DNA from 3 places in the Kitasatospora sp. NPDC001095 genome. Region 2 is predicted to be linked to each of the others. Evidence: riboswitches for the same ligand, from Rfam matches in the RefSeq annotation. Region 2 holds a riboswitch; each other region holds the start of a gene.
The links. A riboswitch is a leader RNA that binds a small molecule or an ion and turns the genes downstream of it on or off. The one in region 2 is predicted to bind cobalamin.
Positions count from the first base shown of each region.

Region 1: linked by a shared signal. The riboswitch ahead of ACWDBB_RS12065 (HoxN/HupN/NixA family nickel/cobalt transporter) and the one ahead of ACWDBB_RS15105 (FecCD family ABC transporter permease) in region 2 are both predicted to bind cobalamin.
Region 3: linked by a shared signal. The riboswitch ahead of ACWDBB_RS11755 (cobalamin biosynthesis protein) and the one ahead of ACWDBB_RS15105 (FecCD family ABC transporter permease) in region 2 are both predicted to bind cobalamin.

Region 1 covers NZ_JBSFKQ010000010.1:74,031-79,491, forward strand. Annotated here, with positions in the region: gene ACWDBB_RS12065 (HoxN/HupN/NixA family nickel/cobalt transporter) at 1-1,012, opposite strand, end outside; cobalamin riboswitch at 1,042-1,255, opposite strand; gene ACWDBB_RS12070 (ArsR/SmtB family transcription factor) at 1,337-1,720, shown strand; gene ACWDBB_RS12075 (hypothetical protein) at 1,771-3,444, shown strand; gene ACWDBB_RS12080 (AAA family ATPase) at 3,452-5,446, opposite strand.
Region 2 covers NZ_JBSFKQ010000014.1:1,035-6,495, reverse strand. Annotated here, with positions in the region: gene ACWDBB_RS15130 (anti-sigma regulatory factor) at 1-235, opposite strand, end outside; gene ACWDBB_RS15125 (GNAT family N-acetyltransferase) at 426-902, opposite strand; gene ACWDBB_RS15120 (nuclear transport factor 2 family protein) at 913-1,296, opposite strand; gene ACWDBB_RS15115 (ABC transporter substrate-binding protein) at 1,385-2,377, opposite strand; gene ACWDBB_RS15110 (ABC transporter ATP-binding protein) at 2,407-3,216, opposite strand; gene ACWDBB_RS15105 (FecCD family ABC transporter permease) at 3,222-4,301, opposite strand; cobalamin riboswitch at 4,394-4,542, opposite strand; gene sodN (superoxide dismutase, Ni) at 4,631-5,026, opposite strand; gene sodX (nickel-type superoxide dismutase maturation protease) at 5,296-5,461, shown strand, end outside.
Region 3 covers NZ_JBSFKQ010000009.1:200,445-205,905, reverse strand. Annotated here, with positions in the region: gene ACWDBB_RS11760 (alpha/beta hydrolase) at 1-840, opposite strand, end outside; cobalamin riboswitch at 1,212-1,344, shown strand; gene ACWDBB_RS11755 (cobalamin biosynthesis protein) at 1,452-2,501, shown strand; gene ACWDBB_RS11750 (cobyric acid synthase) at 2,498-4,012, shown strand; gene ACWDBB_RS11745 (putative cobaltochelatase) at 4,009-5,461, shown strand, end outside.

The sequences.
Region 1 (5,461 bases), on a different contig from region 2:
CGTTGTCCAGCGAGATGTCCGCGATGAACCCGGTGACCGGGTCGGTCAGGTCGAGCTTCTCGTGCAGCACCCCGACCAGCTCGATGGTGCCGATGATGAAGGCCACCGCGATCGACAGACCGGTGATGGTCAGGTTGTAGTACACCTTGCGCACCGGGTTGGCGAAGGCCCACTGGTACGCGAAGTTCATGAACGTCCCGTCCAGGGTGTCGAACAGGCTCATCCCGGCCGCGAACAGCAGCGGCAGGCAGACGATCGCGTACCACGGCAGCCCGGAGGCCGCACCCGAGCCGGCCATCACCATCAGGGTGACCTCGGTCGCGGTGTCGAAGCCCAGGCCCAGCACCATGCCGACCGGGAACATCTGCCCCGGCCGGGTGATCGAACGGGTCGCCCGGTTCAGCACCCGGGCCATGAGGCCGCGCGAGTCGAGGTGCGCCTCCAGCTCCTTCTCGTCGAACCGCCCGGCCCGCATCGAGCGGAACACCTTGAGGATGCCGAGCAGCGCCGCCAGGTTGAGCGCGCCGATCAGGTAGAGGAAGGCGCCGGAGGCCGTCGTCCCGACCACGCCCAGCCACTTGTGGGTGGGCGACTCGTCGTCCATCAGCGTGTTCGCCAGCTGCGCGCCGCCCGCCACCAGGGCGGCCATCAGCACCACCATCGAGGAGTGCCCGAGGGCGAACCAGAAGCCCACCGAGACCGGCCGCTTGCCGTCCGCCATCAGCTTGCGGGTGGTGTTGTCGATCACCGCGATGTGGTCGGCGTCGAAGGCGTGCCGCATGCCGAGGGTGTACGCGGTGATACCCAGGCCCACCCCGAAGACCTGGGTGCCGACCGCGTACCGCTCGGGTGCGACCAGGAAGATCAGCGTGCCGAAGGCCGCCACGTGCATGGCCACGATCACCGCCATCAGCCCGGCCGTACGGACGGTGTCCTCGCGCCGCCATCTGAAGGTGGGCAGCGCGGCGGGGCCGGGTCCGGTCCCGGCGGAAACGGTTTCGGGCAGGGTCATGCGGATCACGCTCCAGCACCTCGTGGAAAACCTCGTGAGCTGCCGTGGCCGGTCTCCTGGCTGACGGGAACACCCGCACCCGCCTTCCCAGGCGCACGAGGCGCCCAGTGGCTTCATGGGTGCGGACGACGCTCCTCCGTGGACGGAGGAGCGACCCGATCACAGTGGCGAGGGCCGCTCCGGGCTGGGACCCCTGAGGGTCCGTCACCGGTCTTCCCGAGCACCACGGCGGGGAACACCGTAGGGCCCCGCCCCGACCCATGCAAGGCTGCGCACCTGCGCAGGTGTCCAGGATCACAGGCCCCTGCCTGCGAGAATGTCCGCATGCATCTCGTACCGGAGGACCGCGCGGGCCACCGCACCATCGACGGACACCGGGTCTGCGAGGCCATCGCCGCGATCGGCGAGCCCGCGCACGTCCGGTCCTGGGCCGAGCGGTTCTCCCTGCTCGCGGACCCCGGCCGGCTCGCCCTGCTGCTCGCCCTCCATCGGGCCGGCCCGCTCGCCGTCAGCGATCTCGCCGTCGCCACCGGCATGCGCGACCCGGCCGTCTCCCAGGCCCTGCGGCTGCTCCGCACGGCCGGCGTGGTCACCGGCGACCGGGACGGACGAGTGGTGCGCTACCGGCTCGTGGACGAGGCCATGCGCCCCCTGCTCGACGAGTGCGCCGCCGCCGAGCACCACGAGCCCAGCGCGGCCGCGGGCTGACCCGCACTCGGAACCGCGCCGCGGCCCGACCGGATGAGTACGATCATGCTGTGCCGTCCCACCCCCACGCCTGGCCCGCCGACCGCTGGAACACCCGACCGGTCAGGGCCCGCGTGCTGGCGGTCGCCCGCACCCTCACCTCGGCCACCCGGGTCCTGGACGTCCTCACCCTGCTGAGCCCTGACGGCATCGAGCGCTACTTCACCGTCAACCCCGGCTCCGCCTTCGCCGACCGCGCCCTGGACGAGTACCTGCACGGCCTGTCCGGCTTCACCGTGCTGGACTGGGAGGACGCCGTCCACCGCCGCTTCGACCTTGCCGTCGCCTGCGCCGTCCACTCCTCCATGCACCGCCTGGACGCCCGCCTCGTCGTCCTCCCGCACGGCGCCGGCTACAACCGCCTGGTCACCGAGTCCACCGGCGACACGGTCAGCGCCGCCGGCCTGTCCCGCAACGAACTCACCCACCGCGGACGGGTGTTCGTCGACGTCCTGGGCCTCTCCCACCCCGAGCAGCTGGACCGGCTGCGGGACTCCTGCCCCGAGGCGCTGGACGTCGCCCAGGTCGTCGGCGACCCGTGCTTCGACCGGATGCTCGGCAGCCGGCGCTCCCGCGACGGCTACCGCGCCGCGCTCGGCGCCGTCGGCGGCCGACGGCTCGTCGTCGTCAGCTCCACCTGGAGCGAACACTCGTTATTCGGCCGCCACCCCGACCTGCCCCAGCGGCTGGTCCGCCAACTGCCCGCCGACGAGTACACGGTGGCCGTCGTCCTGCACCCCAACGTGTGGAGCCGCCACGACCCCGAGGCGCTGCTCGCCGCCGCCTGCCGGATGGGCCTGCGCCTGATCCCGCCCCACCAGGGCTGGCAGGCCGCGCTCGTCGCCGCCGACTGCGTGATCGGCGACCACGGCTCGGTCACCGTCTACGGCGCCGCCCTGGACCACCGCACCCTGCTCGTCGCCACCGGCGCCGCCGAACTCGACCCGCGCTCCCCCGGCTACGCCTTCGGCCAGGCCGCGCCCGTCCTCGACCCCGACGGGGACCTCACCGCCCAGCTCGAACTGGCCCTGGCCCGGGACCCGGCCGACCTGAGCGACATCACCGACCGGTCGCTCGCCCACCGCGGCGAGTCCGCCCGCCTGCTGCGCCCACTGCTCTACTCCTTCCTGAAGGAGCTGGACGAACCCCGGGACGAACCGGCCCTGCCGCCCTACCCCAAGCCCGTCCCGCACCCCGCCGCCACCGAGGGACCCACCGCGTACGACGTCGAGGGCCGGAGCGAGGGCACCGACGTCAGCCTCCGGCGCTACCCCTTCGACCCGGACGGCCACACCCCGCGCGGCTTCCACGCCCTCACCGACGACCACCCCGGCGACGCCCTGCGCTACACCGCCGAGGTCCTCGCCCGCACCGAGGTGCACGCCGAACTCCCCGCCGCCCGCTGGCTCGCCGACACCGCCGCCGAACTCCCCGGCCTCGCCGTCGCGGTGGCCGCCCTCAGCCCGGCCCGCCACCTGCTCCGGCTGCGCACCGGCCTGCTGCTGGAAGCCCGCGCCGAACCGGACTGGAACCGCCCCGACCCGGCGATCGACCCGCTGCTGCTCGGCTCGGCCGTGGCCTGCTGGCTCGCCGAGGGCGGCGCCCCGGCCGCCCTCCCCGACCACGGGCTCACCGTCCGCACCGGCGAGCACCGCACCCGGGTGTCGTTCCGCACCGGGCCCTGAAACGCGTCTAGCCCTGCAGCTCCCGCAGCCGCGCACGGCTGCGCTCGGCCAGCTCCTCGTCGCCCCGCTCCTCGGCGAGGGAGGCGAGCAGGGTGTGGGCCTGCGCCTCCTTCGCGTACTGGCTCCGATGCCTGGCCTGCCGGGCGCAGTCCTGGGCCTGGGCGAGGGCGAGGTCCAGCTGCCCCAGCGCCCGGTGGGCCCGGGCCCGGACCAGCGGCAGCTTCATCAACATGTCGACGTCCTGCGTCCGCTCGGCCTGATCAGTGGCCCCGGCCAGCACGGTCAGCGCCTCCTCCGCGCGCCCGTCCGCGATCAGCGCCTGCGCCAGGTTGTAGCTCTGGACGATCTCGCCGTGCTCGTCGCCCCGGTTCTCCGCGAGGGCCAGGGTGAACCGCTCCACCGCGTCGCCGGGACGGCCGTCGGCCAGGCAGAGCAGACCGTCCGTCTCGTACAGCACCCCCAGCACCTGCCGGTCGGCCACCAGCGGCACCTGCTCCGTGGCGAGCGCCAACTGCTCGGCGGCGAGCCGGAATTCCTTCCGCTCGTGGTAGGCCCGGGCCAGCTGGTTGCGCATCCGGACCACGGCGGCGGGCTGGTTGTCCCACTGCGCCGACTCGACGCCGATCCGGTGGGTGGCGATCCAGTCCTGGTAGAGCTTGCGGTCGTGGTACAGCAGCCAGAGCGACTCGCAGAGCCGCCACACCTCGCCGTGCCACCCCTGCTCGGCCGCCGACTCCACCACCGCGCGGAAGTTGGCGCGCTCGGCGTACAGCCACTCCAGCGCGGCGGTGTCGGAGGGGAAGCGGGGCAGCTCGTCACCGCTCGGGTCCTGGAGGCGGAGCCGTTTCGCGGCCATCGCACGGTCGGCGACCGACGCCCGGCCCCGGTAGTACGCCACGACAGCGGCGAGGAGGGCCCCGCGGTCGGGCAGCTCCTGGGTCCGGCCGTAGGCGTGCAGCCGCACCACGTCGTGGGCCCGGTAGCGGTTCTCACCCTCGTCGTCGTCCACCACCTCGTCCAGCAAGTGGACGTCACGCAGTTCCGCGATCGCCCGCTCGGCCCGCTCGACGCCGACCGCGCGCGCCAGTTCGGCGGACACGAAGGGGCCGGGGTGTACGCCGATCAGGTGATAGAGCGCCCGGCCCCGCGCCGACAGCCGCTCGTAGACCAGGTCGTAGGTCGCGCCGAGATCGCTCTCCTCGTCCTCCAGCATCGCCAACCCGCCTTCCCGGTCCTGCAGTTCGGCCACCACCCGGCCGACCGGCAGGCTGTCCCGGTCCAGCAGTTGGCTCCCGACCGCGTTCAGCGCGAGCGGCAGCCCGCCGCACAGCTCGACCAGCTCCGCCAGTTCCCCGTCGGTGCCCCGCCCGGAGCCCACCCAGCCGCGCACCAGTTCGGCGCCCGCCGTCGCACTCAGCGGCCCGAGCCGGCGCACCTCGGCACCGTCCGTCCGCAGCGCGGGCAACCGCCGTCGGCTCGCGACCACCACCAGTCCACTGGACGGGAGCAGCGCGCGGACCTCCGCGGCGTGCTCGACGTTGTCCAGGAAGAACAGGCACCGGCGCTCGGCGGTGGCGGTGCGGAACGCCGTGAACCGCTCGGCCTCCACGACCGGGGGCTCGGTGCCGAGGGCACGCAGGAAGCCGGCCAGCAACCCGGGCAGGTCCACCCCGCCGTGGTGCCGGTAGGCCTTCAGGTCGGCGTAGAGGTCCCCGTCAGGGAAGTGCTCCCGGTGGTCCCTGGCGAACTTGGCGATCAGCTCGGTCTTGCCGACCCCGCCGAGGCCGGTGAACACCACGACCCCGAGCCCGTCCTCCTCGGCCCGACCCAAAGCCCGGGTCAGCGCGGCGAGTTCCGGCTTCCGGTTGACGAAGGGGCCGCGTGGCGGGCGGATCTGACGCGGCCTCGGCAGCGGCTCCCGATCGTGGAAGTGCACCGATCCGATGGTCCCGGCCTGCACCACGTGGCCGCCCACCGTGGCACCCGACACGGTGTTGGACACCTCGCGCCGCTCCAT
Region 2 (5,461 bases):
CGCCGACCAGCCGGAACTCGCAGGACAGGACGGAGCCGGGCACCGCCTGCTGGAGCAGGATGGCGCAGGCCTCGTCGACCGCGATCCGCAGGTCCTCGATCTCGTCGAGCGTGAAGTCCAGCCGGGCCGCCAACCCGGCCGTCGCTGTTCGCAGGACGGAGAGGTAGGCCCCCGCTGCGGGCAGCCGGACCTCCACGAAGTCCTGAACACCGAGATCGCCGTCGATCTGGGACACCCTTGCCTCCTGGGCGACGCGCCGTGCCTTCTTTGGTACCCCGCTTGTTACCGCTTGCTACCCCCGAAGGGGGGCCGGCGCGGCGGATCCGCCATCGCTCTGCCTTCCGCAACCCCGGTTCGGGAGTTACTCATGGTAAGGCATTGCGACGCAGGGTGGCAGACCCTTTCCCCGGACTCCGGAGGGCCGTTCAGCGCCGTCCGGCGTCGGCCAGCGCCTCGTCGGTGAGCCGGTACACCGTCCACTCGTCCATCGGCACCGCGCCGATGGACTTGTAGAAGTCGATCGAGGGCTGGTTCCAGTCCAGGACCGACCACTCGACCCGGGAGTAGCCGCGCTCGACGGCGATCCGGGCCAGTTCCAGCAGCAGCGCCTTGCCGTGGCCGCCGCCGCGGGACTGCGGGCGGACGTACAGGTCCTCCAGGTAGATCCCGTGGGTGCCGCGCCAGGTCGAGAAGTTGCGGAACCAGACCGCGAAGCCGACCGGCTCACCGGTGGTGTCGTCCTCGGCGATCAGCCCGAACAGGGCCGGGTTCTCGCCGAACAGGGCCTGGTGCAGCTGCTCCTCGGTGGCCTTCGCCTCGTGCAGTGCCTGCTCGTAGTCCGCGAGTTCGCGGATCATGGCGTGGATGACGGGGACGTCGGTGGCGACAGCGGTGCGGATCATGCCAGTGAGCCTACTGCTCGGGACCGGTCTCGTCCCAGGCCTGGACGGAGGTCTGGTCGACGATCCGCCCGTCCCGCAGCCCGGCCATCGAGGACATCAGCACCCGGACGCCGTCCGGGTACCGGCAGGACTCCAGGAAGGCGACGTGGTCGCCCTGGACCACCACCTGTTCCAGCTTGTGGGTCATCTCGCGGCTGTAGATGTCGTCCAGCATGGCGCCGATCTCCTCCCGCCCGTGCATCACCAGGGGGTGGCTGGGCTGGGTCTTGCGATCGACCATGCGCAGTTCGGCGTCCTCCGCGTAGAGCGCGAGGAGGGTCTCGGCGTCGCGGCGCTCGATGCCCTGGCGCAGTGCGCGGGTGTCGAAGGCGGCGGGGGTCGCCGTGGTGGTCATGATCTCGCTCCTCCGGTCGGGTTCCGTCGGCTCGTACCTTGAGCGTACGCCCGGCCGCCCGGGGCCGGAGGAGCGGGAGCGGGACCGGTCAGCGGGCCGGGACGGTGCTCAGGTACCCGGCCAGCGCGCCGACCGCGGCCGGGTTGCGCGGGCTCTCCACCAGGTCGACGTAGTCCATGACGAAGATCCGGTCGTTCCTGATCGCGGCGACGTCGGCCAGCGGCGGGAAGGACTTGAGGAACTGCCGCTTCTCCTCGGCCCCGGGCGTCGCGTAGTCGTTGATCACGATCACCTCGGGGTCGCGCTCCACCACGCTCTCCCAGCCGGCCGTGACCCAGGTGTCGGCGAGGTCGCCCATGATGTTGGTCCCGCCGGCCTTGGCGATGATCTCGTTGGCGGCGGCGAACTTCCCGGCGGTGTACGGCTTGTCCTGCCCGCTGTCGTACAGGAAGACGGACGGGTGGCGCTCGGGCTGCGGGACGGCGGCGATCTGCGCCTTGAAGTCGGCGATCAGCTTGTCGGCGCGGTCCTTGACGTCGAAGATCTCGCCGAGGTTGGCCAGGTCGGTGTAGAGCGCCTCCAGCGGGTCCATCACGCCGCGCACGGTGCCCCTGCCGGTGCGGCAGGACTCGCTGAGCACGTACGAGTCGACGCCGAGCGCCTTGAAGGCCTGCGGGGTGACGCCGCTGCCCTCGTCGAAGCCGTAGTGCCAGCCGGCGAAGACCAGGTCGGCCTTGGCGTCCAGGGCGATCTCCTTGGTGAGCACCTTCTTGGAGAGCCAGGTGGTCTGCTGGTAGCCGTCCTTCCAGGCGACCTTGTCGATCTGCCCCTTGTCGTCGGGCATCACGTAGCCGGCCATCCGGTCGGCGAGGCCCAGGGAGAGCATCAGCTCGGTGATGTTGACGTCGTTGGTCACCACCCGGGCGGGCTTCCGGTCGAAGGTGAGCTTCTCGCCACAGTTGTCCACCGCCACCGGGTAGTGGGCGGAGGCGGTGGCGGTCTCCTTGGGGGCGATCTCGGCGCCGCAGGCGGTGAGTCCGAGGGTGAGCAGGGCGGTGGCGGCAACGGCCTTGGTGCGCACGGTGGTTCCTCTGGGCAGGGGAGGGCGGATCAGACGGGGTGGTCGAGACGGTCGAACAGCAGCTGGAGGGCACCGCTCTCCGGGTGCCGCACCGGGGTGGCCCGGACGCCGAACACCTCGGCCAGCAGGGCGGGTCGGAGCACCTCCTCGGGCGTGCCGGAGGCGACGATCCGGCCGGCCCGCAGCACGTACAGCAGGTCGCAGTGACCCGCCGCCAGGTTGAGGTCGTGCAGCGCGGTGAGCACCGTCGGGCCGGCCTCGCGGGCGAGCGCCAGCACCTCCAACTGGTGGGCGATGTCGAGGTGGTTGGTGGGTTCGTCCAGCACCAGCAGGCGCGGCTCCTGGACCAGGGCGCGGGCGAACAGCACCCGCTGCTTCTCGCCCCCGGACAGGCTCAGGAAGCCGCGCTCGGCCAGGTGCCCGGCCCGGACCTTGCGCAGCGCCTCGGCGCAGCGCTCCGCGTCCCCGTCGGTGGGGGCGCCGAAGCCGCGGCGGTGCGGCAGCCGGCCCATCGCGACCACCTCGGCGACGGTGAAGTCGAACTCGGCGGAGTGCTCCTGGGTCAGTGCGGCCACTCGGCGGGCCGTCTCGCGGGCGGTGAGGGCGTGCAGGTCGTCGCCGGCCAGCCGGACCGCGCCGCCGGCCGGCTTCAGCACCCGGTAGACGCAGCGCAGCAGCGTCGACTTCCCGCTGCCGTTCGGGCCGATGAGCCCGACCACCTGTCCGGCGGCGGCCGCCAGGCTCACCTCGTGGACCAGTCGGGTGCCGGCCGGCTCTACCGAGACGGCGTCGACGGCGAGGTCCTGGGCGTGCGCGGCCACGGCGGCCGCCTCGGTCACGTCGGTCACCGGGTGCCTCCGAAGGACTGGCCGCGGCGGCGCATCATCAGCAGGAAGGCGGGCACGCCGAGCACCGCGGTGAACACCCCGACGGGCAGTTCGGCGGGCGCCAGCAGGGTGCGCGAGGCGATGTCCACCCAGACCAGCAGCAGGGCCCCGGCGAGCGGGGCGATCACCAGCACCCGGCGGTGCCCGGCGCCGACCAGCATCCGGGCCAGGTGCGGCATCAGCAGCCCGACGAAGCCGATCGCCCCGCTGACCGCGACCACGGTGCCGGTGACGGCGGCGGTCACCACGAACAGCTCGCGGCGCAGCCGGTCCGGGTCCACGCCGAGCGAGGCGGAGGTCTCGTCGCCCATCGCGAGCGCGTCCAGCCGTCCGGCGGCGCAGGCCAGGTGGGCGAGGCCGGCCAGGACGGTGACGGCGGCGATCGGCACCGAGCCCCAGGTGGCGCCGCCGAGGCTGCCGAGCAGCCACATCATGGCGTCCCGGGCGGCCTCGCCGCGGTCGGCGGCGAAGACCATCAGGGTGGTGGCGGCGGAGAACCCGTAGGACAGGGCCGTGCCGGTGAGCACCAGGCGCAGCGGGGTGAGCCCGAACGCGGTGCGGGCGGCGAGGTAGACCAGCGTCATGGCGGCCAGGGCGGAGCCGAAGGCGGAGGCGGAGATCGCCCACACGCCGAGCGAGGCGAAGGCGCCGAACAGCAGGACGGCGTTGGCGCCGACGGCCGCGCCGGAGGAGATGCCGAGGACGAAGGGGTCGGCCAGCGCGTTGCGCACCAGGGCCTGGACGGCGACGCCGCAGGCGGCCAGTCCGGCGCCGACCACGGCGGCCAGTACGGTGCGCGGCAGCCGGATCTCCCAGACGATCGCGTACGCGGCCGCCTCGTCCGCCTCCAGTCGACCGCCCGTCAGCCCGGCGCCCAGCAGCCGCAGCACCCGGGGCAGGCCGAGCCCGGAGGAGCCGAGGGCGACCCCGCAGACCAGCGAGAGCAGGAGGGCGGCGCCGAGGCCGGCGGCGAGCGGGACGACGGGTGTGCGACGAGTGGGCGGGCCGACTGCACGGTCTGCGGGTGCGCGGTTCACGGGTGCGCCTTGCCTCGGGCCGGGGGTGCGCCGGGGCGGGCGCGGGCCGGGGCGTGCCGGGGCGCCGTTCCCCTCGCAGTCCACGGCGAGTTGTCGGGAGTTCGGCGGCCGAGGGTGATCGGGCTGGCGCGGCCGTACGGGCTGGTACGGGCCGTGCTCACCGTTGCGGGTCAGCGCCGGATTCACACCGGACTTCCCCCTCGGACGCCCTGGCAGCATAACAGCCACTCAGGGCAGGCAACCCTTACCGTTCGAGGATCGGGCGTGAACGCACGACCGCCCCCGTCCGGTGGTCCGGACGGGGGCGGTCGGGTGGCGACGCGTCAGGCTCAGGCCTGCTTGGTCTCCCAGAAGATCTTGTCGACCTCGGCGATCAGGTCCAGCAGGGCCTGGCCGGTGGCCGGGTCGGTGGACGCCTTGGCGGCCGAGGCGGCCTTCAGGGTGTCGTTGATCAGCTGGTGCAGCTGCGGGTACTTCTCGAAGTGCGGGGCCTTGAAGTAGTCGCTCCACAGCACCGAGATGTGGTGCTTGACGGCCTCGGCGCGCTGCTCCTTGATGATGATGGCGCGGGCGCGGAAGTGCGGGTCCTCGTTGGCCTGGTACTTCTCCTGGGTGGCCTTGACGGACTCGGCCTCGAGCTTGGCCTGCGCGGGGTCGTACACGCCGCAGGGCAGATCGCAGTGGGCGTGGGCGGTGGCACGCGGTGCAAACAGACGAGAGAACATGGGAGTCCTTCCTTAGATCGTCTTCCCGCGCCCGAGATTACCCTTCCGCCCGCCCGGTTTCGCGATCGGGCGGCGGGCCTAGGGCGAAAGACGGACCCGGAACCGGGGTATTCCGGACATCGGAGCGCTGACGGCCCGTACGGCAGACTGGGGGTACGGGCGGAGCGGGAGGAGGAGTCGTGGCGCGGAGCACGCGACCGGAGGACGTCGGAGCCGGGGACCGGGGCGGCGTGCTGCCGTTCGGGCTGGTCGACGTGGCGGGGCCGTCGATGGTCCCGACCCTGCGCGAGGGCGACCGGCTGCTGGTCCGGTACGGCGCGCCGATCCGGCCGGGCGCGGTGGTGGTCTTCCGGCACCCGTTCCAGCAGGACCTGCTGGTGGTGAAGCGGGCCGCCGAGCGCCGGCCCAAGGGCTGGTGGCTGCTGTCGGACAACC
Region 3 (5,461 bases), on a different contig from region 2:
GCCGAGTTCCGCCGCGACGCCCGGGAAGCCGGAGCGGGCGGCGTCCCGGCGGGCGGAGGCCGGGCGGTCGAGCACGGGCGAGTCGAGGACCAGGCCCCGGACGGCGTGCGACCAGGCGGAGCGGGCCGCCGTGTGGAGGACCATGGTCGCACCGAGGGACCAACCGTAGAGGATCACGTTGCCGGCGCCGCTGTGCAGCGCCAGCCGTATCGCCGCCTCGACGTCGCGCCACTCGGTCTCGCCGAAGTGGCTGAGCCCGTCCGGGGAGGCGGGGGCGCCCCGGTCGCCGCGGTAGGTGACGGCGAGGGCGGGCAGGCCGAGCCGGTCGAGGACGGGGAGCACGGGGAGGGTCTGCCGACGGTCGGCCTCGGGGCCGTGCACCAGGATCACCCAGGTGCCGCGTTTGCCGTCGAGCTGCCAGGCGGGAAGGGCGCCGAGCTCGCCGTCGACGGCGGTGTCGGCGAAGGCGAGGCCGAGCGCCTCGGTGGGGTCGCCGAGGTGGACCCGCGGGGTGAAGCGGACCTCGGTGCCGGGGGTGAGGGTGCCCCGGTCGGCGCGGACCAGCCGGCGGGTGACCTCCTGCTCGTCGCCGTGCAGGATCTCCTCGACGACCGCGTGACCGCCGTCCGCCCACTCGACCGCCCAGCGGCCGGGGCGCAGGCTCCCGGGGCCGCGGGTGAAGGTGACCCGGCCGGGGGCGAGGCCGCGGACCACGACCGGAGCGGACTCCTGAACGGTGGTCACCGGACGGACCATCCGCTCGGATGCCCGACGGCCGATCACCAGCACGGCGGCCCCGACCGCGGCGGCCGCCACGACGGCTGCGGTTCCCCAACGCATTTCGCTCCCCGCTCTCCTGCCTCACGGACCGGACGGTGTTCGGACACCAGTTCACCGGCGCCCCGCCCGCTCGGCCACCGGGCTGGGCCGTCCGGGTCACCCGGGCGGCGGACCGGCCCTGCCGAGGAGCCGGCGGCCCTGGCTCTGCCGAGGTGGCGCCGCGGACGGGTGGCGAGGACGGCGGGCCAGCGGGAAGACGAAGGCCGAGGACGAGGACGAGGGCAGGCAGTGGCAGGCCCCGTCCTCGGCCCGCAGCGCCGACCGGGCCCACGGGCGTCAGCGGCGTCCGCGTGTGACCAACCCCTCCGTGACCTCGGTTGACTCCCGGTTCGAGCCCGTGATGGGATCCTGGGGCCAAACGGAGGCATGGAGAGGAAGCCGGTGGAAGTCCGGCGCGGTCCCGCCACTGTCACCGGGGAGCACGCTCGGAACATCGCCACGGCGGGCCGTCGACGGCCGCTGGAAGGCTCCGAGGGTGCGTTCGACCCGGAAGCCAGGAGACTCTCGCCGCCGTCACGTCGATCCAGGGCGCGGACCCTGAGTGAGGACACGCACGCGATGCAGGCTGCCCCGCCCTGCCCGACCCCGAGCTGCCCTCCGCCGTGCGACCGATGATCCCGCCCGCGCCTTCCGCGCGCCGTCCGCTGACCCGCGCCGCCGCGTTCGCGCTCGGCGCCGCCGCGGGCTACGCCGCCGACGCCCGCTTCGCCGACCCCCGCCGGGGCCACCCGGTGGCCGTCTTCGGCAGCGCCGCGACCCGGCTGGAGCGGCGGCTGTGGCGCGACGGCCGCGCCGCCGGGGCCGGGTACACGGCGCTGTGCGTGGGCGCGGTCGCGGCGGGCGCGCTCGCCCTGGACCGTACGGTGGGCCGGCGCCCGCTGGGCCGGGCGGCGCTGGCGGCGGCCGCGACCTGGACGGTGCTCGGCGGCACCTCGCTGACCCGGGAGGCGCGCACCATCGGCCGCTCGCTGGCGGCGGGCGACCTCACGGCCGCGCGGGAACGGCTGCCGCACCTGTGCGGACGGGATCCGAGCGCGCTGGACGGGCAGCAGATCGCCCGGGCGGTGGTCGAGTCGGTGGCGGAGAACACCGCCGACGCCGTGGTCAACGCGCTGACCTGGGGCGCCCTGGCCGGCACGCCCGGCCTGCTCGCCTTCCGCGCCGTGAACACCCTGGACGCCATGGTGGGCCACCGCTCGCCGCGCTACGCCCGGTTCGGCTGGGCCTCGGCCCGGCTGGACGACCTGGCGGGCTGGCCGGGCGCCCGGCTGACGGCACTGCTGACGGTGGCAGCCGCGCCCGAACCGCGGACGGCCTGGCGGGTCTGGCGGCGCGACGGCTCCGCGCACCCGAGCCCGAACGCGGGCCAGGCCGAGTCGGCGTTCGCCGGCGCGGTGGGCGTCCGGTTGGGCGGGACGCTGCGGTACGGCGAGCGCGTGGAGAACCGGCCGGTACTGGGCGCGGAGCTGCGGCCGGTGACGGTGGACGACATCGAGCGGGCCTGCGCGCTCTCCCGGCGGGTGGGCGCGCTGGCGCTGGGTACGACGGTCGCGGGGCACGTCCTGCTGCGGGTGCTGGCGAAACGGGCGCTGACAGAACGGGTGCCCGCGGAACGGGTGCCGACGAAGCGACTGCTGCCGAGGATGAGGGGACGGGGATGAGCAACGCACTGCTGGTCGCGGGGACGACCTCGGACGCGGGCAAGAGCGTGGTGACGGCCGGGATCTGCCGTTGGCTCGCCCGCCAGGGCGTGCGGGTCGCGCCGTTCAAGGCGCAGAACATGTCGCTGAACTCCTTCGTCACCTCCGACGGCGCCGAGATCGGCCGCGCCCAGGCGATGCAGGCGCAGGCCGCCCGGGTGGAGCCGGAGGCGGCGATGAACCCGGTGCTGCTCAAGCCGGGCGCGGACGGCCGCAGCCAGGTGGTGCTGCTCGGCAGGCCGGTGGCCGAGGTGGGCGCGCTGGACTACCGCGAGCGCAAGCCCGTCCTGCTGGAGCGCTCCCTGGAGTGCCTGGCCGACCTGCGCCGCCGCTACGACGTGGTGGTCTGCGAGGGCGCGGGCTCGCCCGCCGAGATCAACCTGCGCGACCGCGACATCGCCAACATGGGCCTGGCCACGGCCGCCGCCCTGCCGGTGGTGGTGGTCGGGGACATCGACCGGGGCGGGGTCTTCGCGGCGATGTACGGGACGCTGGCGCTGCTGTCGGCGGAGGACCAGCGGCACGTGGCGGGCTGGTTCGTCAACAAGTTCCGCGGCGACGCGCGCCTGCTGGCACCCGGACTGGACATGCTGCGCGAGCTGACCGGCCGTCCGGTGCTGGGCACGCTGCCGATGCTGCCCGGGCTCTGGCTGGACGCCGAGGACTCGCTGGACCTGTCCACGGTGGTGGACCGGGCGGACGGGCCCGGGCCGCTCGGCGCGGACGTGCTGCGGGTGGCCGTGGTGCGCTTCCCCCGGCTGTCCAACTTCACCGACGTGGACGCGCTCGTGCAGGAGCCGGGCGTGCTGGTGCGCTGGGCGACCAGGCCGGAGGAGCTGGCCGACGCCGACCTGGTGGTACTGCCCGGCACCCGGGCCACCGTCGCGGACCTCGCCTGGCTGCGCGAGCGCGGCCTGGAGCCGGCCCTGCGGGCGCGGGCGGCGGCCGGCCTGCCGGTCCTCGGGGTCTGCGGCGGCTACCAGATGCTGGCGCACTCGATCGTGGACGAGGTCGAGTCGAAGGCGGGCGCCGTCGAGGGCCTCGGGTTGCTGCCGACGCACGTGCGGTTCGGCGCCGAGAAGGTGCTGGCCCGCCCGGTCGGCGAGGCGTACGGGCAGCGGGTCGAGGGCTACGAGATCCACCACGGAGTGGTGGCGGTCGAGGGCGGGGACGCCTTCCTGGACGGCTGCCGGGTGGGCGCGGTCTGGGGCACGACCTGGCACGGCGCGCTGGAGAACGACGGATTCCGTCGCGAACTCCTGCGCGAGGTCGCCGAGTTGTCCGGGCGGGCGTTCGTCCCGGCGCCGGACACCTCCTTCGCCGCGGCGCGCGAGGCCCGGCTGGACCGGCTGGGCGACCTGATCGAGGAGCACGCGGACACCGACGCGCTGTGGAAGCTGATCGAGGGCGGGGTGCCGGCGGCCGGATCGCTGCCGTTCCTCCCGCCCGGGGCCCCTGGGAGTGACGCATGACCGACGTCCGCTATCCGTTCACCGCGATCGTCGGCATGGCCGACCTGCGGCTCGGCCTGCTGCTGAACGCGGTCTCCCCAGCCGTGGGCGGCGTGCTGGTGCGCGGCGAGAAGGGCACCGCGAAGTCGACCATGGTGCGCGCGCTGGCCGGCCTGCTGCCGTCCATCGCCACCGTGGACGACTGCCGCTTCGCCTGCGACCCGGCCGCACCCGACCCGCAGTGCCCGGACGGGCCGCACGCCACCCCGTCCGCGTCCGAACGGCCGTCCCAGCTGGTCGAGTTGCCGGTCGGCGTGACCGAGGACCGGATCGTCGGCTCGCTGGACCTGGAGCGGGCACTGGCCGAGGGCGTCAAGGCGTACGAGCCCGGGCTGCTCGCGAGGGCGCACCGCGGCGTGCTGTACATCGACGAGGTGAACCTGCTCCAGGACCACGTGGTGGACCTGCTGCTGGACGCCGCCGCGATGGGGCGCTCGTACGTCGAGCGCGAGGGAGTGTCGGTGCGGCACGCGGCCCGGTTCCTGCTGGTCGGCACCATGAACCCGGAGGAGGGCGAGCTGCGGCCGCAGCTGCTCGACCGGTTCGGCCTGACCGTCGAGATCGCCGCCACCCGGGACCCGGTCGAGCGCGCCGAGGTGGTCCGTCGCCGGCTCGCCTACGACGCGGACCCGGCAGGCTTCGCCGCGCGGTTCGCCGAGGAGGAGCGGGCGCTCGCCGAACGCATCACCACGGCCCGGGAGTTGTTGCCGACGGTCGAGCTCACCGACGTGGCACTGCGTCAGATCACCGCCGTGTGCGCCGCTTTCGAGGTGGACGGACTGCGCGCGGACATCGTGATGGCCCGCACCGCCGTCGCGCTGGCCGCCTGGGACGGGCGCACCGAGGTGCTGGAGGAGGACGTCCGACGAGCCGCCCGGCTGGCGCTGCCGCACCGGCGCCGCCGCAACCCCTTCGACGCGCCGGGGCTGGACGAGGAGCAGCTGGACCGCACCCTGGAGGAGCACGCCCGGCAGGACGACCCGGAGCCCGAGGGCGACGGGCCCGGCCCGGACGGCGACGGCGACGGCGGGCCGGACGGGGGGCCGGAGGACGGCGGACCCGACGGCGGCGGCCCTGACGGCGGCGGCGCACCCGAGCCGTCCGACGGCGGCCCCGAGGCGCACTCGCCCGAGGCGCCCGCCACCGAGGGCGCCGACGCCCCCGCGCAGCCGCCCGTACCGGCCCAACATCCGGCTCCCGCACGGGAGTCGGCGCCAGTCGCGGCCGGGGACCCGTACCGGACCAGGCTGTTCACCGTCAAGGGCACCGGGCGCGGCGCCCAGGGCCGCCGCTCCCCCGCCGAGACCACCGGCGGGCACACCGTCCGCGCCCGCCGCCCGCAGGGCGCGCTCGGCCGGCTGCACCTGACCGCCACCCTCCAGGCCGCCGCGCCGTATCAGGCGGCGCGCG